2 regions of the Clostridium pasteurianum DSM 525 genome follow, and region 2 is predicted to be linked to the other one. Evidence: predicted binding sites of a transcription regulator. Region 2 holds the regulator's gene; the other holds the start of a gene.
The links. The regulator NrdR, encoded in region 2, represses ribonucleotide reductase genes. The targets are predictions, from matches to a motif close to CACNANATNTNGTG.
Positions count from the first base shown of each region.

Region 1 (10,883 bases), 560 kb from region 2:
TGATAGTACATTCTTAGTTAAGGTTGCACATGAGGTATTAGGAGATAAAATGATAGCAGTTACAGCTACCTCATCAACTTATCCTGAAAGGGAATTAAAAGAAGCAATTAAGTACGCTGAGGATATGGGAGTAAAGCATTTAATTATATCTTCAGAAGAGTTAGATATTGAGGGGTTTGCTAGTAATCCTAAAAATAGATGTTACTATTGTAAAAAAGAACTTTTTACAAAGATAGGTAAAGTAGCTAAAGAAAATGGCATTGAATATATTTTTGATGGCTCAAACCTTGATGATAATGGTGATTATAGACCAGGAATGCAAGCAGCTAGGGAGTTAGAAGTAATAAGCCCACTTAAGGAAGCTAATCTTACTAAAGCAGATATAAGAGAACTTTCAAAAAGCTTGGGACTTCCAACTTGGAACAAACCATCTTTTGCATGTTTATCCTCCAGATTTCCTTATGGAAAGAAAATAACTATTTCAAAGCTTAAAATGGTAGATGAAGCAGAACAGTTTTTACTTGACATGGGCATAAGACAGGTAAGAGTAAGACACCATGGAGAAATAGCTAGAATTGAAGTTTCTCCTGAGGAAAGAGTCAAATTCTTTGATACTCAGATAATGGATAAGATAGGAGAGAAGTTCAAAAAGATCGGATTTACTTATGTTACTCTAGATATATTAGGATACAGAACTGGTAGTATGAATGAGGTACTTTCAGCAGAAGAAAAGACAGTAGAAAAAAGTTGATGGATATAATGAGACAAGCAGCTAAACTATTTGCTAATTAAACAAAGGCTTATGTACTAAAATGAAAAAGGCACGCAGGACAAATTCCTGTGTGCTTTTTTCATTTCAAGCTCAATTTATTTAACTATAATCAGTTCGTAGTCACGAGTACCCAAACCAATTTTCTCTGCGTGCTCCAAACAGGTGTGCCATTCGGACTCAGGTGTAGAGTTGGTGAAATGATCATGATGATCAATAAAGTTTGCTTTTGCCATGTTGTCAGATAGTTGGCTGTCTGGAAGTGGTGCAGCTTTCAGACAGGCATCTACACAGGCTTGATCCAGGGCAAGCGGATCAAAGGAAGCGAACATACCTAAATTAGGCAGAATAGGTACGTCGTTTTCTCCGTGGCAATCGCAGTTTGGAGATACATCTACTACTAGGGAGATGTGGAAGTTTGGACGGCCATCAACCACCGCTTTTGTATATTCTGCCATACGACAGTTAAGCAGCTCGTTGGCCGCATCGTTGTTGAACACGATGGCATCAAAATTACATGCGCCCAGACAGCGGCCGCAGCCAACGCAATTATTATGATTAACCGTCATCTTTTTGCTGGCAGCGTCAAACACAAGACCTTCGTTAGCACATTCCCTCTGACATCTCATGCAGCCTCGGCACGAATCTTGTTCAATATGAGGTTTACCGCTGCTGTGCTGATCCGTTTTTCCGGCACGAGAGCCGCATCCCATGCCTATGTTTTTAATAGTTCCGCCAAAGCCAGTCATCTCATGTCCCTTGAAATGGGTTAGGCTTATGAACACGTCAGCATCCATGATAGCCCGACCAATTTTAGCTTCCTTTACGTATTCTCCTCCTACTACAGGTACCACGATATCGTCTGTGCCCTTCAAACCATCTCCAATCAGAATAGGGCAGCCTACTGTCAGCGGTGTAAACCCATTTTCCCATGCACATTCTAAATGCTCAAGAGCGTTTTTACGACTGCCGGGATACATAGTGTTGCAGTCAGTCAGAAAAGGTTTGCCCCCCAGTTCCTTTACCACGTCAGCCACAGCCTTGGAATAATTGGGACGAAGGTAGCTGATGTTACCAAGCTCGCCAAAATGCAGCTTAATGGCGACGAATTTACCATCCATGTCAATCTGACCGATATTGGCTGCTTTTATCAGCTTTTTAAGTTTGGCTGGCAGTCCGTCTCCGAAAGCCACCGTGCGAAAATCCGAAAAATAAACTTTTGCTTTTTCCATTTTTTGTTCACTCCTGTTTTGAAATTATTATCTATATAGAAATGGGTGGTGTGATTCATTGTGATTATCCAAACGTGAATTGTAGGATTCACCACTCCTTCAATATATTATTATACTTGCTAGAGATAACTCTAAGTCAATATCTCAATAGATATTTCTAGGACAAATACATGAATAAAATTAACTATAAATTGCTTTCTTTTATATACGATAAAAAATATTTTAATTTTAGTAAATATTAATTTTTTAGAACATAATTTATTTGTGACAGAACACAGGTTAATTGTATGAAATCATTACTTAATTCTACTGACTGTATATGAAGGGAAATTTTAGCTGCAGCCAGTAGTAGTACCACAATCCATGCAAACAAGGCAGGTACCGTTTCTTGCCATTCTGGTAGAAGAACAGTTAGGGCACACATTATCATAAACTCTTTCTAAATTACTATCTTGCTTGTCTGCTGCTTCATATTCACCAGGAGCCACTTGACAGCTGGAAAAATCATTTAGTTCTATATCAATTACTTTACTTATAAGGTCAGAAATAGATGTAACATATTTTATATAAGGATGTTTTTGAACAAAACCATAAGGCTCATATTTTTGACCTTTGAGCATTCTTGATATATCCTTAGGAGGAACGTGATACTGAAGCATAACTGAAATTGACTTAGATAGTGAATTTAGAAGCCCTGTGATAATAGTACCTTCTCTATCCGTAGTTATATATATCTCACATATTTCTCCGTTTTCATTTCTATTTACTGTAGTATATATTTTTACATCATCTATCTGTGCGGGATGAGTGGTTCCATATCTTATGCCTACAGGTTTAACACGATTAGCCTTAGAAGATGCACTTTTAGATCTTAAAAGTTTTACTTTGTCCATAAGGGCATCATAGGTCATATTTTCTAAATTTTCATCGCTGTCATCATTTAAATTTGTATTTAAAGGCTGGCTGGCTTTGGAAGAATCCCTATAGAGAGTAATTCCCTTTACTCCAAGTTCCCAGGATTTAAAAACTACAGCTTTAAAATCTTCAACAGTGGCATCCTTAGGAAGATTTACTGTTTTGGAGATGGAGCCGGAAATAAGAGGAACAATTGAAGCTACCATAAGTACGTGTCCCATAGGCTCAATATATCTTTTACCGCTGCCGCATTTATTAGCACAATCAAATATAGGCAGGTGTTCTTTTTTTAAATGAGGAGCACCTTCTATTTTGCCATCCATTAATTTTTCATATTCAAAATCCCCATCTTTAATGGTTTCTGTTTGTAGTATATAATCCATTATATCTTTTATTTCATTTTCACTATAGCCTAAATTTTTAAGAGATATTTTTATCACAGGGTTTATTATAGTCATATATCCTCCACCAGATAATTTTTTGTAGATAACATGACTGAAAAAGGGTTCTATGGAAGTAGAACCGCAGTCCATAGCAAAGGAAATAGTACCTGTTGGAGCCATTACTGAAACTTGAGCATTTCTGTATCCAAACTCTTCTCCAGATTTAACAGCATTGTCAAAGCTTTCTTTTAAAAGGTAGCTGATTTTTTCAAGACCTTCGTCGAATAATATTTTATGATTTATTTTAATTGGATTATAACTTAGATTTTCATAATCTGTATTTAATACTCCAGCTGCTCTTGCATGGTTTCTTATAACTCTTTTCATATAGATTTTATTTAGTTCATACTTTTCAAAAGCACCAACTTCAGCAGCCATTAATGAAGAAATATAATAGGAATGAGCTGTAAGTATTCCTATTAAAGAGGATGCAAGAGTTCTTGCTTTATCAGAATCATAAGGGTACCCTTTAACCATAAGCAAGGAGGCTAAATTGGAAATACCAAGTCCGGTAGTTCTAAACATATAGGTTTTTCTGGCCACATCTTCTGTAGGAAATTGTCCCCAGTGAATAGAGGCTTCCAATATGAGCTGAACCAAGCCTATTATGTGAGTATAACCTTCTAAGTCTATGGAATTATTATTAACATCATAGAATTTAAATATATTAATAGATGCAAGATTGCAGGAAGTATCATTTAAAAAAGCATATTCTCCGCAGGGATTTGTGGAATTAATCCTATTATAAGGTGCATTGTATATACCATCTTCTCCAGCAGGGCAGGTATGCCAAGCATTTAATCTGTCACCAAAAAGTGGAGCAGGATCAGCGCATTCCCAAGCAGATTTATTGAAGATATCCCATAATTTCTGTACTTTTATAGAGGAGTTTACTGAAGTATCGACTCTACCCTTTAATTCTAATGTACTTTCTGGATTTTTATCTAAATTTTTGACTTTATTCATAAATTTATCAGAAAACAATACGGAATTATTTCCATTTTGACCAGATACAGTTTCATAGGCTTCACTTTCAAAACTGGTATCATAGCCCATTTTTCCAAGGGCTCTTACTTTTTTTTCTTCTTTTGCTTTCCAGGTAATGTAATCCAATATTTCAGGATGGTCAATATTAAGACATAGCATTTTTGCAGCTCTTCTTGTAGTACCACCAGATTTTATGGCACCAGCATTTCTATCCAATCCCTTTAAAAAACTCATAAGGCCAGAAGATACACCTCCGCCAGAAAGCTTCTCCCCTTTTGCTCTTATAGTAGAAAAGTTTGTTCCAGTACCAGAGCCGCCTTTAAATAGTTTTGTTTCTGTAACATATTGATCAGATATGGAATGGGATCCTAAAAGTTTATCTTCTATGGAAATTATAAAGCAGGCTGATGCTTGAGTTCTAGTATAATTATCTTTTGATACAGCAATTTTTTTTAGTTTTTCGTCATAATAATAATTTTCTTGTTCTTTACCTTTAATTCCATAGGAAAGTGCAAGCCCCGTATTAAACCATTGAGGAGAATTAGGAGCAAACATTTGATTTAAAAAAGCATAGACTATTTCGTCATAAAAAATATTTCTTTCTTCTTCTGTTTCTATTATACCTTCGTCTTTTAAAGCTTCACACCAAAAGTTTACCAATCTGTGGGCTACCATTTTAAGACTATTTTCATAATATGGAGCTGTTTTAATTCCAGCTTTTCTAAAATATTTTGAAGCTATTATATCACAGGAATTTTGAGAATAATGTATTGGAAATTCAAGATTTTTCATATCCACTAAAACTTTATTTGTCTTATAATCTTTCATAAGTACATCTACTTTTTTCCATTTAAATAGATCGTATACAGTTTTATCTTTATGTATATCCAGTTCTTTTGTGTAAACTCTTTTAAAAATATTTTTTATACTGTTCATATATTCCTCCGTATTAAAAGATATAAATAATTAATCATATCTATATATAGTGTTTTATTTGGTGATTTATAACTACATGTTGTATATTATATGATTGTTTTAGATAAATTTCAAATATAAATAATTAATTCTATAAAAAACTAATTATTTTTATTATAATACATTATGATAATTAATGCTTAATAATTGTTATTAAATAATAAGTAATAATTTTCATTAAACTGTTGACAAATTTAAATTAATTATATAATATATAAACTATACTAAAGAAGTGTACTTTCGAAGCAAGTTCTTAATTCAGGTGGGGATTCTTTTGCACCATCTGAATTTTAGAACTGCAAGTGCATGGCTTACTTGGCGTTGAACTCCCATTTGAAGAAAAGCAGGGAACCAAAATCTTGTTTTTGATTTTGTGTGAATCGCTTTCACAGTGTGCAAGCAGACAAAACAAAATTTATTTTGTATTTGGTCGCTTTCGCAGAGTGCGTTGGAGACTTACGCCAAGTTAGTCAGGTGAAAAGTAGGTGTAAAAAATGAATATCACTCAAGAAAGTGATTATGCTATAAGAGCAGTACTTATATTATCAAAGAATAAAGAGAAAGATATCTTAGATGCAAAAACTATTTGTGAACTTGGAAGTATACCTTTAAGATTTTTATTAAAGCTTTTAAGGAAGCTTATAAAAAGTGGAATAGTTAAATCTTATAGAGGTGTAAATGGAGGATATTCTCTTGCAAAAGAGCCAATAGATATAAATTTAAAAGATATTATAGAAGCTATTGAAGGACCTATAGCTATAAACAGATGCCTATATGACAAAGATAGCTGTTCCGCAGGAAAAGGGGATAATTGTTGTATTCATGCAGCTTTATATAGAGTTCAGTCAACAATGATTAATGAACTTGAAAAAATAAATTTTGAAAATTTAAGAAAAGGTAAATGGTAAAGTTTTGGCTATAGATTTTATTTTGTAAGAGAAAGTATATCTGATTGATGCACTTTGTCAATATAAGCTTAAATTTCAATGTTTCAACTATGGTTTAAAAGGGTATAAATTGGGAAAGATTATATAAAAATAAGGGGTTATTTGTATATAATTGAAGCAAGTTCTTAATTCGGGTGGGGATTCTTTTACCCCATCTGAATTTTAGAACTGCAAATGCATGGCTTACTTGGCGTCGAACTCTCACTTGAAGAAAAGTAGATAGCCCAAATTTTAATTTGGTGCGAGGACTGTACAGAGTTGGAGACTTACGCCAAGTTAGTCAGGTGAAAATATAAAATTAAATAAAACTTATTGAGAGGAGATGACATCTTATGGAAAATAATGCAACTAAGGAAATTATGGATAAACTTACAAAGACATGTATTTGTAAGAGTATACCAAGAGCTGTTATAAAAGATACAATTAGAAATGGTGCTAAAACTGTAGAGGAAGTGCAGAAATTAACAGGAGCAGGTTCTGGTGGATGTAAAGGTAGAAGATGTACTCCAAGAATACAAATGCTTTTAGATAATAGAGAATAAAAGTTTATTTGATGATTATCTAATGTGTAGAATTTATATATACTTGTTTTAAGTGCAAAGACTTAAAGTAAGTCTTATTGATATTACTTAAGATGTCTTAGGGTATGAATTTTATAGAGTTTAAATTATTCTATGAAATTTTACGTAAGGCATCATTTTTATTTTAAGCACTTTTATAAAGCTTTACAATAAATCTTCTTTGTGATATAAAGATGATAAATTTATATTTTTATAGAAAGGTAGGAAATATTTATGATATATAATTTTAAAGAATTCAAACCTAAAATAGCAAAAGATACATTTATTGCAAAAAGTGCAGATATAATAGGAAATGTAACTATAGAAAAGAATTGCAGTGTTTGGTTTGGGGCAGTAATACGAGGCGATGTGAATGAAATATATATAGATGAAGGAAGTAATATACAAGATAATTGTGTACTTCACATAAGTAAAGAAGGTAACCCTATTAAAATTGGTAAATTTACCACTGTAGGCCATGGAGCAATACTGCATGGATGTAAAATAGGAAATAATTCACTGATTGGAATGGGATCTACCATATTAGATAACAGTGAAATTGGAGATTGTACTATTATTGGGGCAGGAAGTTTAATTACACAAAATAAAAAAATACCTGGTGGTGTTTTATGTATGGGAAGGCCTGCAAAAGTTATAAGAGAATTGACAGATGAAGAAAAAGAAAGTATAAAGTCAAACACTGAAGAATATATAGAGCTTAGTAAAATTTATTAAAATGTAAAGTATGTCTTAAAGAGGTAATATTAATTAAAATTGAAAATGTTCTCTATTATTTGTTAAAAATCGGATTTTTGGTCAAATGTGCTGAATTCTTCAATCTTCTATAGGTTGGAGATGAATAACACTTACCGATAGGCAACTAGTTGTTTATAATAATATAATATTAAAAATCTGCATAATGGATATATCCATTATGCAGATTTTTAATATTTTTAACTGTTTTTTGATTTTGCTCTTATGAAGATCTTTGCAACTTCATTGAATACTAAAGTTAATACAGAAACAAGTATAACAAAAGTCCAATCAAACAAACTTAAGTTAAATAAATTAAATAAGTTTGATAGAAAAGGTATAGTTATAACTAAATATTGAAGTAAAATACCTATAATTATAGAGCCTACTAAATATTTATTACTAAATATACCAACTTGAAATATGGATTTTCTAGGGTGTCTCATATTAAGAGAATGAAAGAGTTGTGAAACACTTAAAACTACAAAGGCCATAGTTTGAGCATGCACTCCTTCTGTTCCATATACTTTTTCTCCGTACCTGAAAGCTATTAGTGTCAGGATACCTATAAGTAATCCATTCAATATAAGAAATATGCCTGAACCATGAGAAAATAAACTTTCTTTAGTATTCCTAGGAGGATTATCCATAACATTTTCATCTCCTGGATCTACACCTAGAGAAAGGGCTGGCAATGTATCTGTAATCAAATTTACCCATAATATATGGATTGGTTTTAGCGGCGTATCCCAATTTAAAAGTATAGCAATAAATAGAGTTATAATTTCACCTAAATTACAGGAAAGAAGAAATATTATAGACTTTTTTATATTGTTAAATATATTTCTACCTTCTTTTATAGCGGATACTATAGTTGAAAAATTGTCGTCAGTGAGAATCATATCAGAAGCACCTTTTGATACATCAGTACCTGTAATACCCATGGCTACGCCTATATCAGCTATTTTTAGAGAAGGGGCATCATTAACTCCATCACCGGTCATAGATACTATGTTTCCTTTAGATTTAAAGGCTTTTACAATATTTACTTTGTGTTCTGGCGATACTCTCGCAAAAACTCTTAGAGAATCTATTTTGTTATTTAGTTCTTCCTGAGACAATTTATCTAGTTCTACTCCTGAAATAGTCTCATTCTCATTTTCAGCTATTCCAAGTTCCTTAGCTATAGCAAAGGCAGTATTTCTGTGATCTCCAGTTATCATTATAGTTTTAATACCGGAATTTTTACAAGTAGATATTGAATCTTTAACCTCTAGTCTTGGAGGATCAATCATACCAACTAAACCTATAAATATTAAATCTTTTTCAATGCTGTCAATTGGTATATCTGGAGAAGTTAATTCCTTATAAGCAGCTCCTAGTACTCTTAATGCATCATCAGACATGGTATTGGATGCCTTTATGATTTTGGCTTTCAAATCTTCTGTAAGATCTTGTATATTACCGTTGATATTTATTTTAGTGGCTATTTTAAGTAAATTGTCAGTGGCACCTTTTGTATAGACAATGTAATTTTTATCCTGCTTATTTATAGTAGACATAAGTTTCCTATCTGAATCAAAAGGTACCTCATTAACTCTTGGAGAAGAAGTTTGAAGATCTGCTTTTAGTATATTAAATTTTACACCCATTTCCAAGAGAGCAACTTCTGTAGGGTCACCAGTCTGAGATGTTTCTGTATAAGTAGCATCATTACATAGCATAAGATTTTTTAATAATAGATTGTCGTCAATATTATTAATATCTAGTTCATCAACAGCTTTTAATTCATCAGGACCAGCTGTATAGAATTTTTTTACTGTCATTTTATTTTGTGTAAGTGTACCGGTTTTATCGGAACATATTATATTTACAGCCCCTAAAGTTTCAACAGCAGGAAGCTTTCTTATAATGGCATGATTTTTTACCATTCTCTGTACCCCCATAGCAAGTACTATAGAGACAATTGCAGGAAGTCCTTCTGGTATTGCTGCCACTGCAAGACTGATAGCTGTCAGAAACATTTCAAATAAATCTCTTCCCTGAATTACAGATATTATAAAAATTAGAGTACAAATTGCTACAGCGGCAATTCCTAAAATTTTACTTAGCTCTGCCAGCTTTTTTTGAAGGGGTGTCATTTCAGTTTCAGATTCATCCAGCATTTTAGCTATTTTACCAATTTCAGTATTCATACCGGTTCCAGTAACTACGCCAATACCTCTTCCATAAGTGGCTAAAGTTGAAGCAAAAGCCATATTTTTTTGATCTCCCAGTGGGATATTACCATTGTCAAAATTCACATTAGCATCTTTGCTTGAGGGTACAGATTCACCGGTGAGGGCGGATTCCTCTATTTTTAGATTTGCACTTTCTATTAATCTTAAGTCAGCAGGAGTGAACCTTCCAGCATCTAAAATTACTATATCACCTGGAACTACTTCTTCTGAGGGAATTTCCTTTAAATCACCATCTCTTTTTACTATAGCTTTAGGTGTAGAAAGTTGCTTTAAAGCTTCCATGGCCTTCTCAGATTTAAATTCCTGAATTGTACCCACCATTCCATTTATAAGTATTACTACCAAAATTATTATGGAGTCACTTAATTCTTTCATGAAGGCAGATATTACAGCTGCTATTAACAATATAAATATCATTGGATCTTTTAGTTGAGAGATAAAAATCTGAAATAAGGTCTTTTGAGTTTTTGATGTAAGTTTGTTCTCACCATATTCCTCCAATCTTCTTTTTGATTCATCAGAAGATAGACCTTCTTTTGGGTCTACTTTTAATTCTTTGATAACTTCTTCTGTAGTTTTACCAAACCACATAATTCAAATCTCCTTTCTGTGTTTGAAATAAAAACAAATAACATTATTATCCTTTGATCAATCATCTAACTATGTAATAAAAATAAATAAAATTAATAATTCATAAATAGTATAACCTATAAGTGTAGATATAATTAAGGATTTTAAAAGAAATTAACATAGTAAAAAATACTTGGTAAATAAAAAAGACCTATGTATAACCAATATTTGCGTTACACATAAGTCTTACTATTTAATACAAAGCCAGATGAAATCATCGGATGTTGACCTTGCAGCAGATAGAACAAGATGAAATCTGCTAGTTACTCCCTTATGTTTATTAAAAACATACATAAATTATACATAAAATATTAATTTATGTCAAATAAAAAGTTGAACTTAATTTCCAATATATATTTGAATTTTATATAAATACAAATAAAATAATGCTATAATTTAAGTAACATATTTTATGGGGATGATTTAATGGAA
Region 1 is NZ_CP009268.1:1,709,841-1,720,723, forward strand. It holds gene larE (ATP-dependent sacrificial sulfur transferase LarE) at 1-751, shown strand, start outside; gene CLPA_RS07765 (DUF362 domain-containing protein) at 868-2,001, opposite strand; gene CLPA_RS07770 (vitamin B12-dependent ribonucleotide reductase) at 2,334-5,282, opposite strand; gene CLPA_RS07775 (Rrf2 family transcriptional regulator) at 5,816-6,229, shown strand; gene CLPA_RS07780 ((2Fe-2S)-binding protein) at 6,601-6,810, shown strand; gene CLPA_RS07785 (gamma carbonic anhydrase family protein) at 7,063-7,563, shown strand; gene CLPA_RS07790 (calcium-transporting P-type ATPase, PMR1-type) at 7,782-10,412, opposite strand; gene CLPA_RS07795 (YaaR family protein) at 10,878-10,883, shown strand, end outside.
Region 1: CLPA_RS07770 (vitamin B12-dependent ribonucleotide reductase) is a predicted target of NrdR. The motif match lies at 5,353-5,366, and genes of this name have one in related genera.

Region 2 (10,883 bases):
GTGTGAGGGCTGTACAGAGTGCGTTGGATACTTACGCCAAGTTAGTCAGGTTAAAAAGATACTCTATAAGAAAAGCGAAAAACAATATAATTTTGTTTTTTCGCTTTTTTATTGCATAATAATCAATAGTTAGATTTTATTAAAATATTTATTTTAGTATGAAGGTTTAAACTATAGTGTATAATTGTTAATTTTTTTTTACTAAATAACAATTATGTTATATAATTATTGTATATTATAAATGTTAAGTACTGGAGGATTAAAGTTGAAAGATTTAAATGAACTATTAAAATTGACACTAGATAATAAAGCATCTGATTTACATATAACTGTTGGGGTACCACCGGTTATAAGAGTAAATGGTGAACTTAATCCCATAGATGAGGACAAACTCTTTCCACAAGATACAGAAAAATATGCAAGAGAATTACTTCAATCCAAGTTCAATGAATACTGTGAAAAAGGTGAGATGGATTTATCTTATTCTGTAGCTGGTATAGGAAGGTTTAGGGTTAATGCCTATAAACAACGTGGAAGCGATGCCATAGCAATTAGAAATGTAGGATTAAAAATACCAGAACTTAAAGATTTGAAATTTCCAAAATCCATAGAAGAAGTGATTCAGGCACAAAGGGGATTAATATTGGTTACAGGACCTACAGGAAGTGGTAAAAGTACTACATTAGCAGCAATGATAAATGAGATTAACGCTAATAGAAAGGCTCATATAATAACCTTAGAAGATCCTATTGAATATATGCATAAACACAATAAATCAATTATAAATCAAAGGGAGATAGGAAGAGACAGCAGCAGTTACGCTACTGCGTTAAAAGCTATTTTAAGAGAAGATCCTGATGTTATTTTAATTGGAGAGATGAGGGATTTGGAAACTATATCTATAGCTATTACGGCAGCTGAAACAGGTCATCTTGTATTTTCTACATTGCATACAATAGGTGCTGCAAAAACTATAGATAGAATAATTGATGTATTTCCACCTTTTCAGCAGCAACAAATAAAAATACAGCTTGCCGCTGTTATTAAGGGTATAGTATCTCAACAATTAATACCTATGGAAGATAATACTGGCAGAATAGCAGCTTTGGAGATAATGATTAGCACTCCTGCTATTCAAAATCTTATAAGGGAAGGAAAAACCCATCAGCTACAATCACTTATACAAACTGGAAATAAGTATGGTATGAAAACTATGGATATGTCTTTGGTAGAATTATATAAAAAAGGTATTATCTCTAGAGAATCTGCTTTAATGTATAGTGTAGATAAAGAACTTATTTCAAAATTATTAATTTTCTAGATATAAGTTCTCAAATTGAATACATTATATATTTTAAGGTGACTTTAAATATATTAAAAGAAAGTGGATATAATATTTAGTAATAATATCAATTATGATTACGTTGTATATTAAAATATTTTTAATGTTTTTATAGTAATTAAAATATTTTTGTGCTAAAATATCTTTGTTTGGGGGGATACATAGTGGATGAACTAAAAAATATAATTATTATTGGTTCACGTGCCTTAACAGGTTTTGTATTTGTTTTTTCTGCATATTGCTTATTTATTTCTTTATTTGGATTCCATAAAAAGAAGGAAGTTTCTTCTGTAAAACCTAAAAAAAGATTTGCTTTAATAGTAGCCGCACACAATGAAGAAACTGTTATAAGTGATATAGTACTTAGTCTTAAAGGACTAGATTATCCAAAGGAAATGTATGATACTTTTGTAATTGCCGATAATTGTACTGATAATACTGCTGATAAGGCAAGGAAAAATGGTGCTTTAGTGTATGAAAGATTCAATAATGATAAAAGAGGAAAAGGATATGCACTTGAATGGATGTTTAAAAAATTATTTAAAATGAAAAAGAAGTATGATGCTGTGGTTATATTTGATGCAGATAATATAATTTGTAAAGATTTTTTAAATGCCATGAATAAAAAACTCTGTGAAGGCTATAAAGTAGTGCAAGGTTATTTAGATAGTAAAAATCCTAATGATACTTGGATTACTGGAAGTTATTCTATCTCTTTTTGGGCAAATAATAGAATGTTTCAGCATTCAAGAGATAATTTAGGAATATCCAGTCAATTAGGAGGTACAGGGTGTTGTATTGACATAAAAATGCTTGAGAAATTAGGTTGGGGTGCTACTTGTTTAACAGAGGATTTGGAGTTCACCTGTAAACTAGTGAGCAATGGATATAAAGTAGGATTTGCCTATGATGCTGTAGTATATGATGAAAAACCACTTACATTAGTTCAATCATGGAAACAGAGAAAAAGATGGATGCAAGGTTATGCTGATGTATCAGAAAGATATTTTTTTAGATTGTTGAAAAAAGGTATAAAGGAAAGAAATTTTACTGCTATTGATTGTGCTATCTATACAATACAACCTGTGCTATTTATCTTAATGGGTATATCAACAGTAATTGGAATAGGCAAGTTATTGTTAAATAGTTATAACTATTTATTTGGTACTAATATAGTTGTGGGTTCTTCAAATACTGGTGTATTTACAACTATGACAGGAGTTTTGGCTATAATAATGTATCTATACACACCTTTTTTATTGCTTTTAGATAAAAAATTTAATTTAAAAATTTTAATTTATTATATTATACTGCCTGTTTATGCTATAACATGGTTGCCGATTTCTATTCAAGGTATTTTAAATAGAAAAAATAAGGAGTGGAGTCATACATTACATACAAGAAGTGTTGATATAAAAGATTTCGAAAAAGCAAATTAATTAACCTTAGGTATTATAATAAAGAGGTTAGGTAATACCTACCTCTTTTTGTGCTATATAGCATTAAAATAATTAAGTAGTATAGAGATAGATTAAAAATTAAGTTTAAATTCCATTTATAGGTACTAAAAATAACTATATAGACAATAAATTTAAATCTAATATAAAAATATATTAAAAAAAAAGAGGAAAAATAAATTATATGTTGAATATCTTATAATGAAAAGGGTTCTCTTATAGGGGGGGAAACTGTATGAATGATTATTTAGTAGGAATAGATATTGGATCTTCGAAGATATGTGCGGCAGTAGGCAGATTTAATAAAAATGGGGAACTTACAATACTAGGTGTTACTTCTGTTGTGAGCCGCGGATTAAAAAAAGCTGTTGTAGTTGATATTGACAATTCAGCAGAATCCATAAGGGAATGTGTAAAAAAGCTTGAAAGAATGGTTGATATTGAAATAAAAGAAGCTTATATTTCACTCCCTGGAGGAATAAGTGAACTTGTACATAATACTGGAATAGTAGCTATATCCTCTGAAGATAGGGAAATAAGAAAGAGTGATGTTGATAGAGTTTTAGAAGCTGCTAAGCTTATATCAATTTCATCTGATAAAGAAATTATAGGTATTGAGCCACAACAATTTATTATTGATGGTTACGATAATATTAAAGATCCAGTAGGAATGAGCGGATTGAGATTGGAAGTAGAAGCGGAAGTGCTGTTGGCGCAAACAACTATAGTTAATAATCTTATTAAAAGCGTAAATAAAGCTGGAATTGAGGTTAATGGTATTTGCCTTCAACCTAAAGCCACAGCTAAAGTAGTATTGATGCAAGAAGAAAGAGAAATGGGAGTTGCATTGGTAGATGTAGGTGCTGAGATAATAGATGTAACTATAATAAAAAATGATAATTTATGTTTTACATCAATAATACCGCTAGGTGGAAACAGTATAACTAATGACATATCATTGGGTCTAAAAATACCATTGAGTGAAGCAGAAAAATTTAAAGTTAAATATGCTAATTTACTGGAAGATTCTATAAACTCGGAGAAAAGGGATTTCAATATTAAGTCATCTTACAATGAAGACATAAAAGTAGATTATAATTTTCTGAAGGAAATTATAGAGGCTAGAGTAGAAGAACTAATAACACTTACTAAAAATGAAATAATTAGAAGTGGTCATTTTGAAGAAATTACTGATGTTGTATTTGTTGGAGGAGGTATTTCCTCCATTAAGGGAGTTGTAGATTTGTCAAAGAGCATATTGAAAAAACCTGTTAGAATTGGATCACCTAAGTATGTAGGTGCTGCTAATCCTATATATGCTGCGGCAGTTGGTATTGTGAAAGATGCCTCTGATATTTTTAAACAAACTGAAACATTAAATAATTATCATGAAGAAACAGAAAATGATAGTATTTGGAATCAAAGTAATAAAAAGAATTATGAAAATACAAGTGTTTTATCAAAAGTAAGAAATTTTCTTGCAGATTTTTTCTAATGAGGAGGGAATATTGTGCTTGATTTTGATGTTGATGTTCAACAATTTGCGCAGATAAAAGTTATAGGATGTGGTGGCGGAGGAAACAACGCTGTTAATAGAATGATTGTAGAAGGGCTTAAAAATGTAGAATTTATTGCTATAAATACAGATAAACAGGCTTTGGCACTTTCACAAGCCTCGCAAAAAATACAAATTGGAGATAAGCTTACCAAGGGTCTTGGAGCGGGAGCTAATCCAGAAATAGGTCAAAAGGCCGCAGAGGAAAGTAAAGATGAAATATCTGAAGCTATTAAAGGTGCGGATATGGTATTCATAACTGCTGGTATGGGTGGTGGAACTGGAACTGGTGCTGCACCTGTAGTTGCAGAAATAGCAAAATCTATGGGTATACTTACAGTAGGAGTTGTAACAAAGCCATTTCCTTTTGAAGGAAGAAAAAGAATGATTCATGCTGAGGGCGGTATAAAAAGCCTAAAAGAAAGAGTAGATACTCTGGTAACTATACCAAATGAGAGATTACTTTCAATTGTAGATAAAAAGACTACGTTAGTTGAATCCTTTAAATTTGCAGATGATGTTTTAAGACAGGGTGTACAAGGTATATCAGATCTTATAACAATACCAGGACTAGTTAACCTTGATTTTGCAGATGTAAGAACTGTAATGTTAGATAAGGGGCTTGCTCATATGGGAGTAGGATCTGGTACTGGTGATACAAGGGCAGCAGATGCAGCAAAAGAAGCCATATCTAGTCCATTGTTAGAAACTTCAATTGTTGGAGCTACTGGTGTGCTTTTAAATGTAACTGGTGGAGAGGATCTAGGACTTCTTGAGATAAATGAAGCAGCACAAATTGTACAAGAAGCTGCAGATCCCGATGCAAATATAATTTTTGGAGCAGTTATTGATGAGAATCTAAAAGATGAGTTAAGAATAACTGTAATTGCTACAGGATTTGAGAGTGATAAAACTGAAACCACATTTGTAAATAATATCAAAGAAGAAATTAAAAAGCCAGAACAAGAAGTTGCAAGTACGATAGATTATTCATCTAATATTAAACAAGATGATTTAGACGTTCCTGCATTCCTAAGAAGGCAGCATAAAGGAAGATTATAAATAAAAAAGCACTGTTTTATTTAAGTTAGATAAAACAGTGCTTTTTTATTTTAAAATTTATAGTTTATCTATTAGTTTTATTTAAAAAATTTTATCTTTGTATAATATATATAAAGGTAAAATTTTTGTATGAGAATGAATTTAATTGATATTATTTATTGTAAACTGGCATATTTAAGGAATAAAAAGTTTTGATTAGGGATTACAAATTGACAAAATTTTATAGAATTAAGTTATATAATAAAGTCTAAAGGAGGGATTCAAGTGGTTGTATATTTGGATATACTTATTATTGAAAATTTAATTGTAAATATGTTTTTGTTATATATAACTTCTCAGACATTAAAAATAAAAATTAAATTACAATATTTACTTGCAGCTGCTCTTTTGGGAAGTATGTATGTTTTAACTATTATATATCCCTTACCTAAACTCTTATCTTCCATAGGTTTTAAGTTTTTTGTAGCCTTATTAATGATAATTGTAGTTTTTAGAAAGAGTAATGTAATATTTAATATTAAAGCAGCTGCTATATTTATATTATATTCAATGATGACTGCTGGATTTTGCATTTTTATAGAATTTTATTTTAGTAAAGGTTTAACTTTTGATAATATGCCTGTGTTTTCTTATAAATATATTTTATGTTCTATAATGATTTTATATATAACAATTCACAGAATAATTATTTTTATAAAAGACCGTAAGGAAATAGTAAGTTTTATATATGATGTGGACATAATGTTTGATGAAAAGAAAAAGAGAGTAAAGGCATTTTTAGATACAGGAAATGAATTGAGAGAGCCTTTGACTAATCTTCCGGTTATGATTGTAGAAAGATCCATTTTAAAAGACATAAATATAAAAGAAAAAGATATGTTTTACATACCATTTAAAGTTGTAAATGGCTCAGGAGGATATCTAAAAGGATTTAAACCATCCAATGTAAATATATATAAAAATAGTATGCTTGAAAAAACTGAATTAATTGTTGCTGTTTGCGATACTAAGCTCAGTGACTTAAATGATTATAATGCTTTATTATCTAGAGGAATTATTTAGTATTGGGGGAAATAGGGATGTGGTTAAGTGTCTTGTTTAATAGAATATTAGTAAGATTTAAAATTTTTGCAAAAAAAATAATGTATATTGGAGGAAATGATGCTTTGCCACCACCTCTTACAAAAGATGAAGAGAATGATTTAGTGAATAAGCTAGTAGAAGGTGATGAAAGTGTAAGAGCTATTCTCATTGAAAGAAATTTAAGGTTAGTTGTGTATATAGCGAGGAAATTCGAAAATACAGGTGTTGGTGTAGAAGATTTAATTTCAGTAGGTACTATTGGTCTTATAAAAGCTGTAAATACTTTTAATCCAGATAAAAAAATAAAATTGGCAACTTATGCATCTAGATGTATAGAAAATGAAATATTGATGTATTTGAGAAGAAATAGTAAAGTAAAAGCTGAAATATCATTTTATGAACCTCTTAACATTGATTGGGATGGAAATGAATTGTTATTATCAGATATATTGGGCACAGAAAATGATGCTGTATATAATTTAATAGAAGATGAGGTAGATAAACAACTTTTGATAATAGCAATGAAAAAACTAAGCATGCGAGAAAAAGAAATAGTTGAGCTTAGATATGGCTTAAATGGTAAGGGAGAAAAGACTCAAAAAGAAGTAGCAGATATGCTTGGAATTTCTCAATCCTATATTTCAAGACTTGAAAAGAGAATTATAAAAAGATTAAAAAAGGAAATTAAAAAAATGTTGTAAGGTTGTCTTTAGTATAAAATCAGTTTTCAGAGGGAATAATTTAAATGCTATTATTCTAAAGGGGCTGATGATATTGATGATCAATAAAGTAGAAATATGCGGCGTTAATACTTCAAAACTTCCAGTGTTAAAAGAAAAGGAAATGAGAGAACTTTTGCTGCAAATGAAAAATGGCAATACAACTTGTAGAGAAAAATTTATAAGAGGCAATTTAAGATTAGTGTTAAGTGTTATACAAAGATTTAATAATAGAGGAGAAAATGCAGATGACTTATTTCAAGTTGGATGTATTGGGTTAATAAAATCAATAGATAATTTTGATTTAAGTCAAAATGTTAAGTTTTCTACATATGCAGTTCCTATGATAATAGGAGAAATAAGAAGATATTTAAGGGATAATAATTCTATAAGAGTTAGTAGATCTTTGAGAGATATTGCCTATAGGGCATTACAGGTAAGAGATAAACTTATTGCAAAAAACAATAAAGAACCTACAGTATCACAAATTGCTGAGGAGCTTAAAGTTCCACGAGAAGATGTTATATTTGCATTAGATGCTATACAGGATCCCATATCTTTATTTGAACCAATATATCACGATGGAGGAGACGCTATATATGTCATGGATCAAATTAGTGACAGTAAAAATCTAGATGATAGTTGGCTTGAAAATATATCTATAAAAGAAGCTATGAAAAAACTAAATGACAGAGAAAAACTTATATTAAATATGAGATTTTTCGATGGAAGAACTCAGATGGAAGTGGCAGATGAAATAGGAATATCTCAAGCACAAGTATCGAGACTTGAAAAAACGGCGTTAAGGCATATGAGAAAATATGTATAGATATACTATATAAAACTACAAGTAAAAAATAATTAAAGTTGCTATTTATTTTTAATGGCAACTTTAATTATTTTTATATAGAAAAATTGCATGATTTATTAATATTAAAGTAATTATATATAATTACTTTAATATAATTTAATATAAACATTATATATTTTGTTAATAAAAATATATAATCCTATTTAATTTATAATATTTTTACAAGGAGAGAGATATATATGGATATGAGTATGTATTCTTTAAATAGCTTGAAAGCTATGGAGATAATAGATATAAATACAGGATGTAAGCTTGGATATATAAAGGATATGGTCATAGATTGTAATAATTATAAAATTATTTCTATTTTGATTCCCAATCAGCAAAATGGTGGATGGTTTTCAAAAAACAATGATATAGAAATTCCATGGTCACAAATAACTAAGATAGGAGTTGATGTTATTTTAATAGATGGAAAGGATATACTATATAATAATGATTGAAGATATTATGATTTTAAGTGTATAATATAATTATTATTGTATACAAAGGACGTGAAGAATATTGAAATGCCCATTTTGCGGATTTGAAGATAGTAAAGTTATTGATTCTAGATCTACGGAAGATAATATGGCTATTAGAAGAAGAAGAGAGTGTTTACAATGTAATAAAAGGTATACTACTTATGAAAAGATAGAAGATATTCCTATACTAGTGGTAAAAAAAGATTCAAGTAGAGAATTTTTTGACAAATCTAAAATAATCAATGGACTTATAAAAGCATGCCAAAAAAGACCTGTTTCCAGAAAGCAAATAGAAGATATTGCTACAAAAGTTGAAAAAAGCCTTAGTAATGAGATGTTAACAGAAGTAAAATCAGATATGATTGGTGAAGTTATAATGGAAAAATTAAAAGAGATAGATGAAGTTTCCTATGTTAGATTTGCATCAGTATATAGACAGTTTAAGGACATAAATACTTTTATGAAGGAGATAAGTAATTTATTGACAAGTAAAAAATCTAAATAATATGAGAATAATAAATTTCCATGTTAAATCCTTGTTAATAATATTAAATTTAAAGTTTAAAAGTATTATTATATTAAATATGGAGGTTGAAATATGGATATTGTAATTGATAATTATAAATTTATAAATTTTAAAGATGATAACATAAATATTAATTTTTCTACGGCTAAAAATAATCTTGATTTTAATATTAATACTTCAGAAGGATTAAATAATCTTGAAAATATAAAACAATGGTTTGGGGTACAGTCAGTAGGATATCTTAGACAAACACATAGTGATAAAATATGTTTATATGATGGAGTTATTCATGAAGGTGATGCTATAATAACGGACAAGCCTCATACAGCCATTGGAATATTTACTGCTGATTGTGTACCAGTTTTGATTTACAGTAAAACTAGAGCTGTAATAGCGGCAGTACATAGCGGCTGGAAAGGTACCCTTTCTCAAATTGTTTATAAAACTATAAAGAAAATTATAAGTTTATTTTATATAAATATAGAAGATATTAGAGTTTATATAGGTCCTCATAATAGAGAATGCTGTTATGAGTTTGGAGAGGATGTAGCTGAACAATTCTATAATAAAGATATTTATAGAAACCTAAAGATTTATGAAAATGGAAAATTAAATTTAGAAACTTGTATAAAAAAACAGATCACTGAAACTGGTGTTCCAGAAAAAAATATAAAGAGTTTAAATATATGCACTTACTGTAATGAGGAATATGACCTTTTTTCCTATAGAAAGCAAAAAATTAATTATGGAAGAATGTATTCTTTTATATATATAAAGTGATAATATTTGGAGGTTAAATTTATGGCTGGAGAAAAGATTTTAATAGTTGATGATGAAGAACATATTATAGAATTGATAAAATTTAATTTAGAAAATAGTGGATACAAAGTTACATTTACTAATAATGGTAATGATGCGGTTAAACTAGCTAAAAGTGAAATTCCTCAACTTATATTATTAGATTTAATGATTCCTGGGCTGGATGGGTATGATGTTTGCAGAGAGATAAGAAAAGATCCATCAATTGCTACTATACCAGTAATTATGATTACTGCTAAAAGTGAAGAAATTGATAAAATATTAGGATTGGAACTGGGAGCAGATGATTATATAACTAAGCCTTTTTCCATAAGGGAGATGATGGCAAGAGTAAAAGCCATGCTTAGAAGGGCTAAAACCCAATATCAGGATGACATATATACTATCGGCGATATGAGTATTGATTTTCAAAGACATGAAGTAATAAAGAATAATAAAAGAGTAGAACTAACTTTAAAGGAATTTGAGTTGCTTCAGATACTTATAAAAAATAAAGGAAGAGTTATGACTAGAGATTTTTTGTTAGATAAGGTTTGGGGTTATGAATACATGGGAGAAACTAGAACTGTTGATGTACATATAAGACATTTGAGGCAAAAAATTGAGGATGATGATAAAAATCCAAAATATATTGAGACTATCAGAGGCATAGGATATAGATTTAATTGTAATGGAGAATAACATGAAAAAAAAGATTAAACTATACACTTTATTTACTATATTTTTTACATTAATAATAGTAACGTTACTTTTTATATCTTTAATTAATTATCAATATGAGCAGAATACTAAACTAAAGCTTAAAGATAATAATAAGTTCATTATAACTGTTTTAGATTTTAATGATTTAAATAAAACTAAAGAATTTTTAAATAAAGAATATATAAGTTCTGATATAAGTGTTACTATTATAACTAAATATAACAATGATATCATATTTAGTTCGGACAAAGATATTAATGGAACTAATAAAAACTTCTATTAT
Region 2 is NZ_CP009268.1:2,270,342-2,281,224, reverse strand. It holds gene CLPA_RS10380 (type IV pilus twitching motility protein PilT) at 266-1,321, shown strand; gene CLPA_RS10375 (glycosyltransferase family 2 protein) at 1,507-2,781, shown strand; gene ftsA (cell division protein FtsA) at 3,035-4,294, shown strand; gene ftsZ (cell division protein FtsZ) at 4,310-5,416, shown strand; gene spoIIGA (sigma-E processing peptidase SpoIIGA) at 5,681-6,478, shown strand; gene sigE (RNA polymerase sporulation sigma factor SigE) at 6,496-7,200, shown strand; gene sigG (RNA polymerase sporulation sigma factor SigG) at 7,274-8,047, shown strand; gene CLPA_RS10345 (YlmC/YmxH family sporulation protein) at 8,269-8,532, shown strand; gene nrdR (transcriptional regulator NrdR) at 8,594-9,058, shown strand; gene pgeF (peptidoglycan editing factor PgeF) at 9,152-9,859, shown strand; gene CLPA_RS10330 (response regulator transcription factor) at 9,881-10,579, shown strand; gene CLPA_RS10325 (HAMP domain-containing sensor histidine kinase) at 10,581-10,883, shown strand, end outside.